3 regions of the Paenibacillus sp. FSL R10-2199 genome follow, and region 3 is predicted to be linked to each of the others. Evidence: riboswitches for the same ligand, from Rfam matches in the RefSeq annotation. Region 3 holds a riboswitch; each other region holds the start of a gene.
The links. A riboswitch is a leader RNA that binds a small molecule or an ion and turns the genes downstream of it on or off. The one in region 3 is predicted to bind cyclic di-GMP.
Positions count from the first base shown of each region.

Region 1: it holds a riboswitch for cyclic di-GMP, as region 3 does, so the genes downstream of both, NYE33_RS17440 (thiamine pyrophosphate-binding protein) here and NYE33_RS02085 (anti-repressor SinI family protein) in region 3, are expected to answer to the same signal.
Region 2: it holds a riboswitch for cyclic di-GMP, as region 3 does, so the genes downstream of both, NYE33_RS00775 (transglutaminase-like domain-containing protein) here and NYE33_RS02085 (anti-repressor SinI family protein) in region 3, are expected to answer to the same signal.

Region 1 is NZ_JBBOBO010000001.1:4,065,182-4,071,540, reverse strand. Features, by position in the region: gene NYE33_RS17455 (SDR family NAD(P)-dependent oxidoreductase) at 1-60, opposite strand, end outside; gene NYE33_RS17450 (helix-turn-helix transcriptional regulator) at 277-1,236, shown strand; gene NYE33_RS17445 (methyl-accepting chemotaxis protein) at 1,360-2,610, shown strand; cyclic di-GMP riboswitch class I at 3,115-3,211, shown strand; gene NYE33_RS17440 (thiamine pyrophosphate-binding protein) at 3,330-4,973, shown strand; gene NYE33_RS17435 (carboxymuconolactone decarboxylase family protein) at 5,025-5,387, shown strand; gene NYE33_RS17430 (hypothetical protein) at 5,588-5,938, shown strand; gene NYE33_RS17425 (3-oxoacyl-[acyl-carrier-protein] synthase III C-terminal domain-containing protein) at 6,041-6,359, shown strand, end outside.
Region 2 is NZ_JBBOBO010000001.1:186,270-192,628, reverse strand. Features, by position in the region: gene NYE33_RS00795 (phospholipid carrier-dependent glycosyltransferase) at 1-644, shown strand, start outside; gene NYE33_RS00790 (glycosyltransferase family 2 protein) at 727-1,704, shown strand; gene NYE33_RS00785 (GtrA family protein) at 1,694-2,098, shown strand; gene NYE33_RS00780 (class D sortase) at 2,170-2,823, shown strand; cyclic di-GMP riboswitch class I at 2,951-3,031, shown strand; cyclic di-GMP riboswitch class I at 3,105-3,185, shown strand; gene NYE33_RS00775 (transglutaminase-like domain-containing protein) at 3,218-4,009, shown strand; rRNA gene NYE33_RS00770 (16S ribosomal RNA) at 4,374-5,931, shown strand; rRNA gene NYE33_RS00765 (23S ribosomal RNA) at 6,182-6,359, shown strand, end outside.
Region 3 is NZ_JBBOBO010000001.1:480,561-486,919, reverse strand. Features, by position in the region: gene odhB (2-oxoglutarate dehydrogenase complex dihydrolipoyllysine-residue succinyltransferase) at 1-888, opposite strand, end outside; gene NYE33_RS02090 (2-oxoglutarate dehydrogenase E1 component) at 947-3,814, opposite strand; cyclic di-GMP riboswitch class I at 4,333-4,417, shown strand; gene NYE33_RS02085 (anti-repressor SinI family protein) at 4,446-4,595, shown strand; gene NYE33_RS02080 (helix-turn-helix domain-containing protein) at 4,745-5,077, opposite strand; gene NYE33_RS02075 (TasA family protein) at 5,250-5,840, opposite strand; gene NYE33_RS02070 (TasA family protein) at 5,910-6,359, opposite strand, start outside.

The DNA of each region.
Region 1 (6,359 bases), 3.6 Mb from region 3:
TCTGCCCGCTCCCCTGCTCCCGCCTGTAACTAATGCAACTTTCCCTTGCAAATCTGTCATTATATCCGCTCCTCTCAGCTTTCATCAGATGATCATGAAGTTATCTAAAAGCTATCTTGCACCAACCGGCTCTCCTTATTAATATTAACTCTTATATATGACATCAACTGACATATATATATGATAAACTTAAAATATGTTCTGCTTAAGCGGAAACGGCTTTGCCGTTCTTGAATAATCGGGAAAAATTTCATTATAACCAGGAGGCCTTTATCCATGAGAGCAGACCGACTATTATCTATTCTGCTGCTGCTGCAAAGCCGCGGTAAAATAAGCTCCCGCGAGCTGGCACAAACGCTGGAGGTTTCCGAACGGACCATCTTCCGGGATATGGAGTCACTGAGCATCTCCGGCATTCCCGTGCTGGCAGAACGCGGCCGTGAGGGAGGCTGGAGGCTGGCCGAGGGTTACCGGACCTCCCTGACAGGTATGAACCCCAAAGAGATTGGTGCGCTGCTGCTGCCGGCAGACCCGGCAATTCTGCAGGCGCTTGGGATTCAGGAGGAGTTCTCTTCCGCTGTCCGTAAGCTGCAGGCCGCTGGTGCAAGACAGCCCGCTGCCGCCTTCAGCCTTCTTAATGAGCGTATTCATATTGATGGCGCGGGCTGGCATCCGTCAGGCGAAACCTATCCCAGTCTAACTGCATTACAGGAGGCTATATGGGAAGACCGTAAAGTGAAAATCTGTTACATGCGCGGGGAGGAGAGATCAGAGCGGCTGATTTCACCCTTTGGACTCGTAGCCAAACGTGGTGTCTGGTACACCGTGGCCGAAACAGGCGGTGAAATGCGGACCTACCGGGTATCCAGAATAAGTAGTGCTGAAGTCACGGATGAATATTTTAGCAGACCTCAGGATTTCAATCTGGCACATTACTGGGAAGCTTCTACCATGGCATTCAAATCTGCATTGCCCCGCTACCCTGCCAGGCTGCTGGTGAAGGACAATATAATGAAGGTTCTCCAACAAGAACGTTATGTTTCCGTACTATTCCAGGAGCCTTCACCTTCACCCGGCTGGCACTCCGTCGAAGCCGAATTTAATACGCCGGAGTCTGCCTGCCGGATCATCTTATCCCTAAGCCCGGGCATTAGAGTTACCGCTCCGGCGGAGCTTGCAGACAATGTTGCGGCCACTCTGCGGGAAGGGGCTGCATTATATGAAGACAATGTGTAAACGTACTCTTTTGGAGCAGCCCGGGAAGAAGTTTTATGTCAGTTCTTACAATAGACCGATTACGCTTTAATCCCCTATAATATTACAATGCACAATATTTATTTCTAGGGGGAACTATAGTCTATGGACTGGATGAACAAGCTGCCTTTAAAACAAAGAATCGTTGCCGGATGTTACCTGGTTGCCGCTTTATTCGCTGTCCCTGTGTTAATTACGCTCATTGCAATGGGAAAGGTGATTATCGGTATTATTCTGATTGCGGTATTGGCTGCACTGACCTACCCGCTTGCGCGCTTCATTGAGAGAACGCTTACATCTTCATTTGAGGATATCTCCAATGTGACGCATACAATCGCCAAAGGCGACTTCACCAGCCGTGCAGACGAGAACGGATCAATGGGCGACATCAGCCGCTCCTTCAACACTATGATCGATAAATTGAAGAAGATCCTAACCGACGCTTCGCAGCTTACCCGCCAGGTTATGGATGCCAGCCGGGGTATTGAGGACAAGAACCAGAACCTGAAGATTGTAATGGCACAGGTAGCCTCCTCTTCCAACGAACTTGCCCTGGGTGCGAATGAAATCTCGGTGGATATTGCCGATATGACGGAATCGATCAAAGATATCGAAACCAAAGTCTCCAATTATACAAACTCTACCAAGGAAATGAATAAACGCTCCGCACATACACTGGAGCTGGTTGAAAAGGGACGCCAGTCCGTGGACACTCAAGCCGAAGGCATGCGGAAGAATATCCAGGCTACACAAAAAGTAGCAGATACGATCGAAGCGCTCTCACAGAATGCCCGCGGCATTACCATGATCACCAAGACCATCACGGAAATTGCCGAACAAACCAATCTTTTGTCGCTTAACGCCTCAATTGAAGCTGCACGTGCAGGTGAGCACGGACGCGGTTTCGCAGTTGTAGCACAGGAGGTCCGCAAGCTTGCCGAAGAATCAACCGCCTCCACCAAGGAAGTGTTCGGGCTGGTACGCAGCATCGAGGCCGATATCAAGCAGGCTATCGATAACATCGCTATTAATGAAGAGGTTGTTCAGGTGCAGAACGAGATGATAACGGAGACAGCACATATTTTCGCGCAGATCGTACATAGCGTGCAATACATAACCGAGCAGATCTCCTCCTTCTCCGCAGAGAGTGATCTGATGCTGGAGAGTGCGCTCAAGATCTCCGGGGCGATCGAGAATATCTCGGCCATTACCCAGGAGACGGCAGCAGGTACCGAGGAGGTATCTGCGGCGATGAACGAACAAATTCATGCCCTGCAGTCCGTAGCAGAAGAGACCGAGAAGATGACACAATCTGTCTTCCAGCTGCAAAAAACAATCCATATTTTCAAATTCTAGCAGCAGCCCCAAGAGACCATTTCCGCAGAGCAGTATGCGGGAAGGGTCTCTTTTTGGCATGGAAAAAGCAGATTGTAATGTAATATTCACAAAGTGTTAAAATAGTGCATAACCCTAAAATAACGCCTTTGCACTTCTTTACTGCTAATTCTTTATTACTAATAAACTAACATTATTTCAAATTTTAATCACCTATTTCTTAAGACCTATTTCTAGGTTCTCCCAGCCTATAATTCTAATACATCTGCATAGTTTCAGGAGGTTCCTACGATGTTATGAGGCTTATGGCTTATGCAGATTAAATTCTGCTCTTTTTCTGCATTTGCATTATAAGACTTTGGTCTTCCAGACGCATCCATTTTCAAAAGTTTGAATATCTAATATTTCATCTCCTATTACATCTGAATATTCGCCAAATTTCGCGTTTTGCTGCAAACGGCTTATTGACAAAAGGCGAGCGAGGAATATATTGTAAAGGAAAATTATCCTTCGCTGTATTGATAACAACATATGAGGCAAAATTCACCGAAAGGGAATGACGCAAAGCCATGGATCTACAGTCTCACTTATCCGGTGAGATCATGACAGCCAGGTTGCTGAAAAACTATGAACGTCCGGGAATCCGCGTTCAGTTATGGTGATTCGTGCAACAGGCCTGTGCTCCTATTTCGAGTACAGGTTTTCTATTGCTAGCATACAATCAAAAAACAACTTGTGGGGTGGATGTTCTGAAGACAGTTGCAGATTATATGGCGGAAGCATTACGCGATCTTGGGGTAACACATTCTTTTGGTATTATTGGCAAGTCCATTTGTCCTATAGCTCTCAAACTTGTTGACTATGGCATTGAGTTTATTCCCGGCCGGCATGAGTCCAGCTCCGGCTTCGCAGCAGGCGGCTATGCACTGAAAACAGGCAGTCTCGGGGTTGCCTTCGGCACCTCCGGTCCAGGCGGAACGAACCTGCTAACCGCAGCAGCACACGCCAAAGCCAACAATCTCCCGGTGCTCTTCATTACCGGTCATCAGTCTATTAAAGAGCTGGGGATTCCCCAGTGTCAGGATTCCACATCCTATCTCGCCGATTTGGCGGACATGTTCAGACCGGCCACTCTTTTCAGTAAGCTGGTAGAACGCGGCGACCATTTCAGTACGATTTTCAATCATGCCCTGTCTATCGCCCTTGGTGACAAGAAAGGACCTGTTCATTTATGTATTCCGTTTGATGTTCAGACCGAGCGCCTTGAAGAATGCCGGATTGTCCTTCCGCAGCGGGAAAGGCTCGTCAGCTACGCCAACTACGAACGGGTCATTTCAGCGATCAATGCTTCCAGCAGGCCTCTGATCATTGCCGGTAAAGGGGTTAACCGCTCCGGTGCGCACAAGGAACTGGTACAGTTGGCCGAGACCTTCAACATACCGGTAGTAACCTCCCCCGGCGGTAAAGGAGCCATTGCTGCGGATCACCCGCTCTATCACGGTCCTGTGGGCGTTGGCGGATGTACGCATGGGGATGAGATGTTGAACAACAGTGATCTGTTTATCGTGCTTGGTTCGCGTCTGAGCGATATGACCATATGCAATCTTAAGAGGGAGAATCATCCGGATCAGCTGATCCAGTTTGATGTCGATCCAACCTTTGTCGGTAAAATACTGACTTCCGATACCATCTCCGTCGGCGGCGATTTACGTGACAACCTGGAGCTGTACCTCGGCAAGATTGATCCGTCCACCATAACCAGACGTGAAATAGAGATCTCCAATCACTATACTGAAGAGCTGCCTGTGCTGTCCAAGCTCTCGCTGGCTTCGGTAATGAGCACGATGAGCGATTTGATTCCATATAACAGCAGCGTGTTTGTTGATGACGGCAGCCACGGCTTCAATGCGGTCAAATGGTTCAACGTGAAGAAACCGGGGAGCTTTGTATTTGATGCCTATTTCGCCTGCATGGGGAATTCAATCGGCATGGCCATCGGTGCCAAGGCGGCTGCGCCGGAAGAGACGGTCTTCTGCATTACCGGTGACGGCTGTTTCATGATGCTCGGAACTGAAATTAACACAGCGGTTTGCAAGAATATTCCGGTTATTTTCATCGTTGTGAACAATATGCAGCTGGATATGGCCCTTAAAGGAATGGAAAAAACAACCGGACGTATCGATGGAACCATCTTTGAAGTCCCTATGGATGCAGTGAAGTTTGCTGAGTCCCTGGGAGCCACCGGCTTCCGCGCAGAGACGCAAGAGGAGTTTGCCTTTGCAATCAGCCAAGCAGTTGAACTTAACCGCGTAGCCGTTATTGAGCTGTTGACCGACCGTGACGAAATGCCTCCTACGGCCCACCGTACACTGGATCTCAACTAGGCTGTATCTTACAGATTCTCTAACTTACTATCAGGAGGCAAACAAGTGAATATGAACGTAGACAGCGGACTGGACCATTTCACCAATCTTTCCGGGGACTATGGTGCCAAAGCCCTAGCTCCTATTAAAGAGCATTTTCCCGAATTAGCCGAGTATATCATGGGGAATGCATACGGTGATATTTTTCAGCGGACGACCATCGGTTCAGACTGGAAAGAAATTGCTGTCATCTCTTCTTTGATCACCATGGGACAATTTGAACAGTTGGGTGTTCACTATGTAATGGCTCTCCGCGTGGGGATGACCGTTGATCAAATCAAAGGTATCCTGCTTCATCTGACACCTTGTATCGGCGCACCCAGAGTGATCTCGGCGTTCAATGTTCTGCTGGAGACGCTGGAAGATATTCGTTAATTAACAACATAATATTACATCATTCGACTTTTGTATTGCGTATTAAAGAAAGTTCTGGTTATAATGAAGGCAAAATATCCCAAAACCAAGTTCACTTTGTCGAATATAGTCGCAGGAACGTAGTTTTTCGGGATATCAACATGATGAATCATCAGGTCACTCTGAATAGTCATGCAATTAAAATTACGGGAGAGATGAACATGGGACAATTTATTTTGAAGACGGACACTGCGAAGAAAGTAATTAACATCGAGTTGGAAGGAACCTTCTCGAACGAGGACGGTCTTAAATCGATACAAGCCTATCAGCAGACCATCAATCCGATCAACCCGTCCGAATATGCACTGGATATCGATTGCCGCAAGCTGAATGTAACCGCTCCTGATGTTGTGCCGTTGCTCGAAGGCTGCTTCATTATGTTCAAGGCAGACGGCTTCCAAAAAGTGAGCCTTACCCTTGAGAATAACCCTATTCTCAAAATGCAGCTGGCGCGTCTGGGCCGCAAAGCTGGACTCGAAAACCTGGAAATCACGTCTACGGTACAAGCTTAGGTTAACTTATTTTTAAACCATTGTTAGCGGTTTGAAACGCAAGATTCGCTCACGAAACTAAGTGTATGCTTACGGGCTACCCAAACTTTTAGGAGGTTTACTATGGCAGGGATTCGCATTAAGGACATTGATATCTATCATCCAAGCAAAAGCATCGGCAATGACTTCTTCATTCAGCACTTCGACGAGAAGGGAATTGATATCCGTGGCCTGCTGGCTGCTCTTGGCCGTGAAAACCGCTACAGTATCGACAGCAAGGATGAGAACTCCCTGACGATGGCTTTTGAAGCCGCAAGCAATGTACTGGACAAGACCGGCCTGACCGGCGCAGACATTGACCTGATCGCTTATGCAAGCCAGACTCCTGAATATATTTTCCCAACGAACTCATTGATGATTCACCGCCTGATTAATGGTGCAT
Region 2 (6,359 bases), 290 kb from region 3:
CTTTGGCCAGCTGCATCGTATTTTTCATTGCTATCCCGGTTATCATCTATAGCCTGTCCTTTGTCCCGGCGCTCTCTGCTTCGGCGGAAGGCTTCACCATTAAGGGACTGATTGATGCCCAGAAAAATATGTACAACTATCACAGCCAGCTTGTAGCAACGCATCCGTTCGCCTCCTCCTGGTGGGAGTGGCCGTTCATGAAACGTCCGGTCTGGTTCTTCAGCGGCGGTGAAGGCTTGCCGGAAGGTAAGGCCAGCAGTATCGTGACCATGGGGAATCCCCTCATCTGGTGGACAGGAATCTTCGCTATGCTGGCAGCCGTGTGGCTTACCGTGAAACGCAGGGACAAGAATCTGTACATGATCTGGATCGGGTTCTTCTCACAGTATGTCCCGTGGATGCTTGTGCCGCGTGAGACGTTCCTGTACCATTATTTTGCGATGGTGCCATTTATGATTCTGTCGGTTGTCTATATCCTGAAGCTGCTTGACAGCAGATTCGGCGACGCCAAATATCTGCGGTATGCCTACGTGGCTGCTGCAGCCATCCTGTTTGTAATGTTCTATCCGGTGTTGTCCGGAATGCAGGTTAACAGCAGTTATATAAATACTGTACTGCGCTGGTTCCCTTCCTGGGTATTCTAGGGGGCACTATTTAAGAAGGCATATGTTTCAGAAGACAGTTTTATTGCGGGGTATCTCGTAGAAACTTATAGGAGGAACTAAGGTGAAAGCCAGATACAGTGTAATTGTCCCCATGTTCAATGAGGAGGAAGTCATTCAGGTAACCTATGAGCGGCTCAAAAAAGTAATGGATGGTTGCGGTGATTCCTATGAACTGGTTTTCGTCAATGACGGCAGCCGGGACCGCACGGCGGAGATCATGCGCGAGATCAGCAGCCGGGATGAGCATGTCAAGCTGATCGACTTCTCCCGTAATTTCGGCCACCAGGTGGCGATTACGGCTGGTATGGATTATGCCGAAGGCCAGGCAGTCGTGGTGATTGACGCAGATCTCCAGGATCCTCCTGAGGTTATTCTGCAGATGATTGCCAAGTGGAAAGAGGGCTACGAAGTCGTGTATGCCAAGCGGTTGAAGCGTCACGGGGAGACTTTCTTCAAGAAAGTCACCGCTAAGATCTTTTACCGCCTGCTCAGCAGTATGACCAGTGTTGAAATCCCTACCGATACCGGGGACTTCCGGCTGATCGACCGTAAAGTCTGTGATGTGCTGCGCGGTCTGAAGGAGAAGAACCGGTATGTCCGGGGTCTGGTAAGCTGGGTAGGCTTCCGGCAGACCATGGTAGAATATGTGCGGGAGGAGCGCTTTGCCGGGGAAACGAAATATCCGCTCAAGAAAATGATCCGGTTTGCGCTCGACGGCATCACCTCCTTTTCCCACAAACCGCTCAAAATCGCATCCTATATCGGATTCTTTCTGTCCTTTTCCAGCTTCATCTATCTGTTCCTGGTATTGTTCCAAAAAATCTTTACCTCCTGGACCGTACCCGGATGGGCATCTATAGTCGGCGTGAACCTGCTCTTCAACGGGATTGTGCTGATGCTGCTGGGGGTAATTGGTGAGTATATCGGACGGATCTATGATGAGTCGAAGGACAGACCGCTCTATATTGTACGTGAGACCAAAGGCTATCCGGATGCGGAAATAGAAGACACGCGGAAGGAAAGCGATTATGCCAGATAAGAAATGGAGTGCGGGGTTCATCCAGTTCCTGAAATTCAATGCGGTAGGCCTGCTGAATACACTGATTGATTTTGCTGTATTCACACTGCTGCATTCCCTTGGGATGATCAACACCCCTGCGCAGATTATTTCCTACAGCGCCGGTACGGCCAACAGCTTCTTCTGGAACAAAAAGGTAACCTTCCGTGATCGGGACAGAGGCAATAAAGAGGGCTTCGACCGGATGCAGCTGATCAGGTTTATCGTGCTGAATCTGTTGGTGCTGGGTATATCGGTGCTGCTGATTCATATATTGACCGATTCTCTCGGTATTCAAGTGCTGGTCGCCAAAGTGCTGGTCACATTTGTTACGGTGATCATTAATTTCTTCGGAAGCCGGAAATGGGTATTCTGATAATTAAGAAGCATTGCTTCTTAATTATTCCGGAAGGGTAACATCTATTCTATATTACGGAGGCGATTGTCATGCGGAAATTATCCTATTTGATTATACTTGCCGGGGTGCTTATTATGCTCTATCCCAAAGGAAGCGAATGGTACAATGACCGTCAGCAGCAAAAGCTGCTGGAAGAGGCTGAACAGGCCTACAGTGAAATCGTTCCGTCTGCGTCAGCTCCGGCCAGTGCTGATCTAAGTAAGCCTTACGCGGAAGTAACCCAGCTGCTGGCGGATGAGTCGGCTGCGGAAGAGCCAGAACCCTCTGCTGCGCCTGAGATTGAAGTCGGAGGCAAGGTGATGGCAATCATCGAAATCGACAAAATAGATCTGAAGCTGCCTGTCCTGGAAGGCGCCACCAAGGCGAATATGAAGCATGCTGCTGCGCATATGAAGGAGACGGCTCCGCTTGGCTCTGCTGGGAATGCTGCAATTGCAGCGCATAGATCAAGAACTACGGGAAGGCTATTCAACAGATTGAATGAAGTTGGAGTCGGGGACACTATTTCCGTTACAACCGGCAAGCAGGCATACAATTATGTAGTTTATGATGTGACTATTGTGGAACCAACCGATGTATCCGTATTGAAAGGGAATAAGGATGACAAGATTCTAACACTCATTACTTGTGATCCGCTGGTGAATCCAACGCATAGACTTATCATTCACGCAAAGTTATCGTGATGTTTGTAGAATAATGACGGAAAAACTTAAAATACTTAAAATTTTTATTTGTTTTCGCGGAAATCTAGTGATTTAGGTCTTGATAATAGAAATAGATATGGTAAGATATAACTATACAAAGCTAATACACGATAAACGGCAAACCTATCGAAAGGTAGGGACGCAAAGCTAGAGGGCCTTCCCGTAAGGATGGCAGCCAGCTACCGAATGAAGAGGCTTTTTTTGTTTGTTCTTATTGTGAATCTAGCATTTTATGGTAGAAGCAAGGACAGATAAAGCTTATACGATAACGGCAAACCTATCGAAAGGTAGGGACGCAAAGCTAAAGGGCCTTCCCGTAAGGATGGCAGCCAGCTACCGAAAGGGGTTTTATCCAATGAAGAAGTTCTATTTAATGTTGGTTACACTATTCGTAGTGGTTACGTCGGTGCAGACAGGTACAGCTCAAGCTGCTAATGCAGATGCAAGCTGGTTGAACATAGGTCAACTTGATCAGGGTGTTATCGGAGTTTCTTATAATGTTCCTAAGGATAAGAAGATTAAGCTGATGATCACCAAAGATAATAACAGCTACACCTACAACTTATACACTTCCAAACCAACTGAAACATTCCCGCTTCAACAAGGTAACGGTTCATACAAGGTTTCCGTACTTGAGAACACTACCGGCAACAAATACAAAGTAATCTCTTCCGAGACGGTAGATCTTAGCCTGAGCAACGCCAACGCCGTATATCTGAGCTCCGTACAGAATGTTAAATGGAGTTCTTCCGATAAAGCAGTTCTGAAAGCAACACAGCTTACACAAGGTTTGACATCAGATGAAGACAAAGTGAAGGCTATCTATAATTATATCGTAGCCAATGTGAAATATGATTATTCCCTGGCTTCCAGTGTTACTACAGATTACATCCCTAACAACGACAGCACCTTGGCTACCAAGAAGGGGATCTGCTACGATTACGCTTCCTTGTTCGCTACTATGCTTCGCAGTGAAGGCATTCCTACCAAACTGGTTATGGGTAACACAAGTTATGTGACTTCTTACCACGCTTGGAATGAAGTGTTCCTTAATGGCAAATGGGTAACTATTGATACTACAGTTGATGCTGGACTTGCCAAGAACAGCAAAACAGCAGATCTGGTTAAAGTAGCAAGTAAATATACTGCAGCTAAGTTCTACTAAGAGCACAGATGCATTCATAGTTTCATTGAGGATAACCCGCTTAGTAATTAAGCGGGTTATTTTTATTTTGGAAAAGGTTGCTTTTTGGTAGAGAGATAGGGTATTATAAATAAGCGTTGTTGGAGCGGCAAACTTAATAAGAAATGGCTTAAATAAGTGATTTCAAAATAAAGCTTGCATTACTCGAATGAACGTGATATATTATAAGAGTTGCTGGTGACGCGATGAGCGGCGCTAACGACGAGCTTGATCTTTGAAAACTGAACAACGAGTGAGTATCGGAAATCACGAAAGTGACTTCCAAAAAAGAGAATGAAAATTCTCGTCAGATGTTTCAAAATGAGCAATCGCTCTTTCTAAATACAATTTGGAGAGTTTGATCCTGGCTCAGGACGAACGCTGGCGGCATGCCTAATACATGCAAGTCGAGCGGAGTTTGAATGGAAGCTTGCTTCCATTCATGCTTAGCGGCGGACGGGTGAGTAACACGTAGGCAACCTGCCCTCAAGACTGGGATAACTACCGGAAACGGTAGCTAATACCGGATAATTTCTTTCCTCTCCTGAAGAGAGAATGAAAGGCGGAGCAATCTGCCACTTGGGGATGGGCCTGCGGCGCATTAGCTAGTTGGTGGGGTAACGGCTCACCAAGGCGACGATGCGTAGCCGACCTGAGAGGGTGAACGGCCACACTGGGACTGAGACACGGCCCAGACTCCTACGGGAGGCAGCAGTAGGGAATCTTCCGCAATGGGCGAAAGCCTGACGGAGCAATGCCGCGTGAGTGATGAAGGTTTTCGGATCGTAAAGCTCTGTTGCCAGGGAAGAACGTCCGGTAGAGTAACTGCTACCGGAGTGACGGTACCTGAGAAGAAAGCCCCGGCTAACTACGTGCCAGCAGCCGCGGTAATACGTAGGGGGCAAGCGTTGTCCGGAATTATTGGGCGTAAAGCGCGCGCAGGCGGTCATTTAAGTCTGGTGTTTAAACCTTGGGCTCAACCTGGGGTCGCACTGGAAACTGGGTGACTTGAGTACAGAAGAGGAAAGTGGAATTCCACGTGTAGCGGTGAAATGCGTAGATATGTGGAGGAACACCAGTGGCGAAGGCGACTTTCTGGGCTGTAACTGACGCTGAGGCGCGAAAGCGTGGGGAGCAAACAGGATTAGATACCCTGGTAGTCCACGCCGTAAACGATGAGTGCTAGGTGTTAGGGGTTTCGATACCCTTGGTGCCGAAGTTAACACAGTAAGCACTCCGCCTGGGGAGTACGGTCGCAAGACTGAAACTCAAAGGAATTGACGGGGACCCGCACAAGCAGTGGAGTATGTGGTTTAATTCGAAGCAACGCGAAGAACCTTACCAGGTCTTGACATCCCGATGAAAGCATTAGAGATAGTGCCCCTCTTCGGAGCATCGGAGACAGGTGGTGCATGGTTGTCGTCAGCTCGTGTCGTGAGATGTTGGGTTAAGTCCCGCAACGAGCGCAACCCTTGACTTTAGTTGCCAGCAGGTAAGGCTGGGCACTCTAGAGTGACTGCCGGTGACAAACCGGAGGAAGGTGGGGATGACGTCAAATCATCATGCCCCTTATGACCTGGGCTACACACGTACTACAATGGCCGGTACAACGGGAAGCGAAACCGCGAGGTGGAGCCAATCCCAGCAAAGCCGGTCTCAGTTCGGATTGCAGGCTGCAACTCGCCTGCATGAAGTCGGAATTGCTAGTAATCGCGGATCAGCATGCCGCGGTGAATACGTTCCCGGGTCTTGTACACACCGCCCGTCACACCACGAGAGTTTACAACACCCGAAGTCGGTGGGGTAACCCGCAAGGGAGCCAGCCGCCGAAGGTGGGGTAGATGATTGGGGTGAAGTCGTAACAAGGTAGCCGTATCGGAAGGTGCGGCTGGATCACCTCCTTTCTATGGAGAATCGTCACCTGCAACGGTGACATTCAAATCGGAAGCTAAAGCTTCCACAACGAACCTTAGGGTTCAAACACTCACTCGTTGGTCAGTTTTGAGAGCTCAAACTCTCATCTTTAAACTTGATCCTTGAAAACTGGATACCGAAACGAATTTGCGTTTTAGAACATCTTTTAGCTGGAACTTGTGTAAGCAAGTTGAAATAGTTATTAGTTGCTACAGCGATTTTCCTAACGGAAAACGCATTGGTTAAGCTAATAAGAGCACACGGAGGATGCCTAGGCGCCAGGAGCCGACGAAGGACGTGGCGAACAACGAAACTGCCTCGGGGAGCTGTAAGCAAGCTTTGATCCGGGGGTGTCCGAATGGGGAAACCCAGCTGTGGTAATTCGCAGTTACTCGTATCTGAATACATAGGATACGCA
Region 3 (6,359 bases):
GGCATTCAGCAGCGGATAAGCCTTGAGTGCGCCGATCACGGCTTTGGTGAAGAAGGACATGAAGCCGAGTCCGACCTCATGCTTCTCTTTGAAGGCATCCTTGCGGCGTTTGCGGATGTCGAGAATAGCGGTCATGTCCACCTCGTTGAAGGTGGTCAGCATGGCAGCCGTCTGCTGCGCTTCGACCAGGCGGCTGGCAATCGTCAGCCGTCTGCGCGACATGCGCTTGCGCTCGGTCGCTTTGCCGTCCTCGGCATGCGGCGCCTTGCCCGCCGGCGCGGGCGGCTTCACCGGCTCCGGCCGCGCCCCCGCCGCCGGAGCTGCAGGCGCAGCGGCCTCCGGCACGGCTGCGCCATGGCCGTTCACATCGGCCTGGCCGATCCGGCCGATGGGGTCGCGGGCACTGACCTCGCCGAGGTCGATGCCCCGCTCCCGGGCCAGCTTGCGCGCCCCCGGCGAAGCCAGGGCCGCAGAGCCCGCCGCCGCACCTTCGGAGGCGGCAGGAGCAATTGCCGCTTCCGGCTTGCCGCCGTCAGGGGCGCTGCCGCCCGTCGCTGCACTTGCCGCTTCCGGCTTACCGCCGTCAGGGGCGCTGCTGCCCGTCGCTGCTCTTGCTGCTTCCGGCTTGCCGCCTCCGGCTACTGCCGCACCGTCGGCGCTGCCGATAATGCCGATAGCTTCGCCAACAGCAACGTTCTCGCCCGCCTGGCGCAGGATGGAGGAGATGACACCATCCTCCTCCGCACTGATCTCCAGGTTGACTTTGTCGGTCTCAAGCTCCGCGAGCACATCGCCCTGGCCGACAGTGTCGCCCTCTTTAACCAGCCATTTGTAGATCGTTCCTTCGGAAATGGATTCGCCCAAATCGGGTACTTTAATTTCGGACACAGGCCGTTACCTCCCCAAATATAGTAGTTTACGTTATCGAGAGACCGCCTTGCTGTTGTCAGGAAGACGGTACAGGTGCTTGTACTTGAGCGTTTAGTTTCAGGGCTTCTCTAACGATGCGCCGCTGCTCGAAGCTGTGCACATCCGCATAACCGCTGGCCGGGCTGGAGCGATCCGGACGTCCGATATACTGGACGGTAACATTCTGCGGGGCAATGGCGCGCAGCCGGGGTTCGGCGTAGCTCCAGCCGCCCATATTCTTCGGTTCCTCCTGCACCCAGATGATTTCCTGCAGGGAACGGAACGAACTGAGATGTGCGCCAAGCTCACGTTCCGGGAACGGATACAGCTGCTCCAGGCGGAGAATATGCAGCCAGGAGAAGTCCTGTCCGCGGGCGGCTTCCAGCTCAGTCTGCAGGTCGATGGCGACCTTGCCGCTGCATACCACCAGGCGCTTGACCTCTTCGGGCTTGCTGCCGAGCAGCGGTTCCGGAAGCACCGGCTGGAAGCTGCCGGAGGCGAGATCAGCACCGGCCGAGGTACTGCGCGGATTGCGGATCAGGCTCTTCGGTGCCATGATTACCAGCGGCCGGGCGTCGGGCTGTCCGCAGAGTGCAGCCTGACGGCGCAGCAGATGGAAATACTGGGCCGCGCAGGTCAGATTCGCTACGGTCCAGTTCTCCTCGGCGGAGAGCTGCAGATAACGTTCCAGCCTGCCGCTGGAGTGTTCCGGTCCCTGGCCTTCATATCCATGCGGCAGCAGAATCGCAAGATTGCTGCGCTGTGTCCACTTGGCGCGTCCGGCAGAGATGAACTGGTCGATAATGACCTGGGCGGCATTGGCGAAATCGCCGTATTGCGCTTCCCAGAGCACGAAGGTCTCCGGTGCGAATACATTATAGCCGTATTCATAGCCGAGTACAGAGGCTTCTGACAGCGGGCTGTTGTAGACGCCGAAGGAGGCGCGGGAATCCTTAAGCTGGTGAAGAGGGGAGAAGAGCTCCCCGCTCTCACTGTCATGCAGGACAAGGTGGCGGTGAGCGAAGGTGCCGCGCTGTGAATCCTGTCCGCTGAGGCGGATCGGCGTGCCGTCCTTCAGAATGGTAGCGAAGGCCAGGGTTTCGGCCAGCGCCCAGTCTACCCGTTCACCGTCATTCAGCGCATCCTTGCGCCGCTGCAGAATCCGCTCCAGCTTCGGATAGACTGTGAAGCCGGCCGGTACGCTCAGCAGCTCACGGTTAATCTCCTGGAGGCTGGCCAGCGGAACCGCTGTAGGGCGGTGCACCGGTGTTCCCGTATCCAGGACGACCGAAGTCTTGGATTCGGCGTTCTTCTGTTTCCCTTCCTTCATCTGCTCGAAGGCCTGCTGCAGCACACTCTCGGCCTCGGCAATCATGTTCTTCACCTCATCGGCTGTAACGACCTTCTCGCGCTGCAGGCGTTCCGCATAAATGCGGTAGACGGTAGGGTGGTTGCGGACCTTGCCATAAACCACCGGCTGGGTGGTTTCCGGATCATCCATCTCATTATGGCCGTGCCGGCGGTACCCGATCAGATCAATCAGGAAATCCTTCTTGAACAAATGGCGGTAAGCGCTGGCCATACGGACGGCAGCAATACAGGCTTCGGGGTCGTCGGCATTGACATGCACTACCGGGATCTCATAGCCCTTCGCCAGATCACTGGCGTAATGCGTGGAGCGGGAATCTTCACTTTCGGTGGTGAAGCCGATCCGGTTATTGACGATAATATGCACAGTGCCGCCATTCTGATAACCTTGCAATTTGCCGATATTAAGTGTTTCCGCAACAATGCCTTCACCAGGGAAGGCGGCATCGCCATGCATAAGCACGGCCATGGCTTTGTCCGTATTCAGCTTAGGCAGGCCTGGGGTGCCCCGTTCCTCCTGGGCTGCACGCGTGAAGCCTTCAACGACCGGATTCACGAACTCGAGATGGCTCGGGTTGTTCGCAAGCGTGATGCGGGTACGCACAGTTTCGCCTTCGCGGACGGCGCGGTCGGCGCCTAGATGGTATTTCACATCCCCGCTCCAGCCATAGGTGACACCCATGGAGCCTTCGGACGGGAAGAGCTCCTTGTTCGGCGAATGATGGAATTCCGAGAAAATAATATCATAAGGTTTGCCCAGAATGTGGGCAAGCACATTAAGTCTTCCGCGGTGGGCCATACCCATCAGGATATGCTCTGCGCCGTCATGTGCGGCAGCGCGGACAATTTCATCCAGCATAGGCACGAGGGCATCATTGCCCTCCAGGCTGAAGCGCTTCTGGCCGACGAAGGTCTTATGCAGGAAGGTCTCGAACTGCTCTACCTGAATCAGGCGTTTCAGCAGCTCTTTGCGTTCCGCATGGTTCAGTGGAGCAGGCGACGTTGTGGATTCCGCCTGGCTGTTGAGCCAGCGCAGCTCACGCTCGTCATGCACATGCCCGAATTCATAGGCAATGGTCTGTGTGTAGGCCTGGCGCATTCTGTGAACGGCATCCATAGCGGTATGCACGCCCTCAGGGGCATTCTCCCAGATCAATGAAGCCGGCAGGGCATTCAGATCTTCGCGCGTCAGCTCATAGGTCTCGATCTCCAGCCATTTCGCCATCGGGTTGGTGCTCCGCTCCAGCGGATCGATATCGGCAGCCATATGGCCGTATATTCGGATGTTAGCCATTAGCTTGGAAGCTTTAACGGCTTTCCTGAGCCACTCTGTATCTCCTGAGATGGCGGGGGGAGGCGTCTTGACGGCATCCGGAGCCAGGGGAGGCGGGCCGGATACTGTGAAGAGGTCGCGGTAATGATGCTCTACGGAAGTGGGGTCCTTGACAAACTGCTCGTATTTCTCCTGAATGTAGCCCAGATTGGGACCGTAATACTTGCTCCAGACAGATTCGTTATAGGGCTCTTTGACGGCCATGAGTAGGTCCTCCTAACGGATAAACTCCACATGCGGTATATTAGGAACACCGCTTAGCGGAGCTGCGATGTTTGCGGTTTCATTCTCATCTTATTGTGCTACTTTCCGGCAGGGTAATCAATTCATACTTTCGTGCAATCCGTTCGCAAAACGGTATGATTCAGCAGGGGATTCATACGGAACAATCATAAATTTCCCGAGTGAAGCCGGAAAAATAAAATATCGTTAAAATTAATAAAAAATTAAGGGATTTAGGTGGTTGTAAATCATAGAAATGGGTAATTGTTTCTATATTGTGTTACGGGATTAATATCTATTTAGTATATTTAAACTAATTTGGACCGATTGAAGATGAATTGGAATTATTTATACAAGCTATTGGCAATTTTAGCTAAGGGTCTTCACGATTTAACATAAAAAAATTCCAGAAAACGACACACTTTTCATGTAAGATCTTGTATAATGTTATTGCGGAGAACGGTTTCATCGATTCTTTTCAGATCCTTTCATGTAAAGGGTCCAGTAAAGGGTAAACCTGCCGAAAGACAGGGGCACAAAGTCTCGGATCTAAAGTAGAAATACTATGATGGCCGGACTGCCTGGGGACGCGAAAATTCTAGGAGGAGATTTCTTGGATAAGTCCAACCAGGGGAATGACGAACTGCAGGTAGTTGATCTGGATTTAGAATGGGTGCATTTGCTAATGTCTGCTAAGCAGGCTGGCATCCAGGCAGACGAGATTCGGCGTTTTTTTACTGAAAAAGCACTCCAGGCGATGTAGGGCATTCAGCATTGTACGGATACATACAGAAGAGGGCACAGCGGTGTACACCGCTGTGCCCTCTTCTGTTGGAATTTACATGTTGTTTCGGGGTCCCCGCAAAGTACCTGGGTAATCATCGAGGCTGCTGCCTCACTTTGTGGGGTATTTCAGTTATCCTTCTGCTCCAGCCGCCATTTCTGATAATCGAGAAACTCCTTGAATTCACGTTTGCTTATACCAGAGGCCATCGCATCCTGAACCAGCCTGAACCATTCTCCATCGAGAACCGGCTCTGCAGTTTCTGCAATTCCGCCATACAGTAATACGTGAATGGATACTTGGAGTGCATCGGCAATTTTTTCGATAAATTGAATGGAGGGGTTGGATTGGATATTCCGTTCGACATTACTTAAGTATGATTTCGCCACGTCAGCCTTATCCGCAAGCTCGGATAAAGAATAACCCTTCTCCAGCCGGAGCCTATGGATGCGGCTTCCCATATTATCTGACACGATTACAACGCCCTCCGTACTTTTTGTTATCAGTATAACAAAAATTCGCAAAACGGACAAAAACCCTTGTTCCTGCCAGAAGCTGGCGGGGAGAGACAAAACGGCATATCCAGCCCGGATGAGGGAGGATATGCCGTTTTGTGTATATAATTTAATAGCCTTATTTGGCTTCTCCCAAACCTTGCGTAGCATTGAATGTCCAGTTCAGCGCCAAGCCGTCACCCTGGAAGATATTCTGATCCTGGGTATTGTCAACGAATTCGAAAGCAATCTTGAAGGTTTTGGTTTGGGTAGCGGCGATGCCTCCCGGCAGTACACCCGCCGTTACGAGATCATAGCTGGAAGTGTTCTTCAGGTCCTTCAGGGAGATCTCGGACAGCACATGGCCGGCAAGCGGACCGCTGGTATAAGAGCTGTCGAGAAGTTTGATTTTGAAGTGATCTCCAAGATCCTGGCCGGCATTATCGCCCTTCGCATCAGTTACAGTGTAGCTGGTGGCCAGCGTTAGGAGTTTGATATCCAGGGTGCCGTCATTGGACAAGGTGAACGTGCGTACGGTGTAATCACCCGGTTTCAGATTGGTCAGGGCAACAGGTGTATTAAAGGAAGAGCCGAGCTTCAGCGTGCCTGCCGCGAAGGTTGCCGTGCTGGTTGCTGTGGAGCTGAAGTAAGCGAAGGTGCCCCCTCCGATTAAAGACAATCCCAGTGCTGCCGATGCTACGCCAAGACCCAATGTTTTTTTGATACCCATAATTAATTTCCTCCTCGAGTATATTATGTTTTTTTAAGATCGGTGATCAGGAATGCATATACAGATAGATTATTTGAGGGCGCCTTTTTCCTGGTTGGCTTCGAAGTTCAGGGTCAGGGCCAGTGTATCGCCTTGATAGTAGTTTTGCGGCTGGAAGGTTTCCTTGAAGGCAAACTGTACGCTCAGTTTATCTGAGGTGCCTGCTTTGATGCCCCCATTCTCTACACCAAAGATTCCGCCGAGAATTCCCTTGGCTACAAGATCCGGACTTTGCTGCTCAAGTTCGGCCAGTGAAACGACCAGAACAGGTGATGTTACCTTATCCTTGTTAACTAGGAACGTCACAATAATATCGTCTTTGAGATTATGGGCGCCGTTATCTCCCTGGGCATCTGTAATGACAGATGAGGTACGCAGAACAACTTTGGGAATATTGAGCGTTCCGTCATTTTTCAATTTAAAATCTCTTAGGATCGTATCCCCCGGTTTAAGATTGCTGAGATTGACAATAACGGAGGG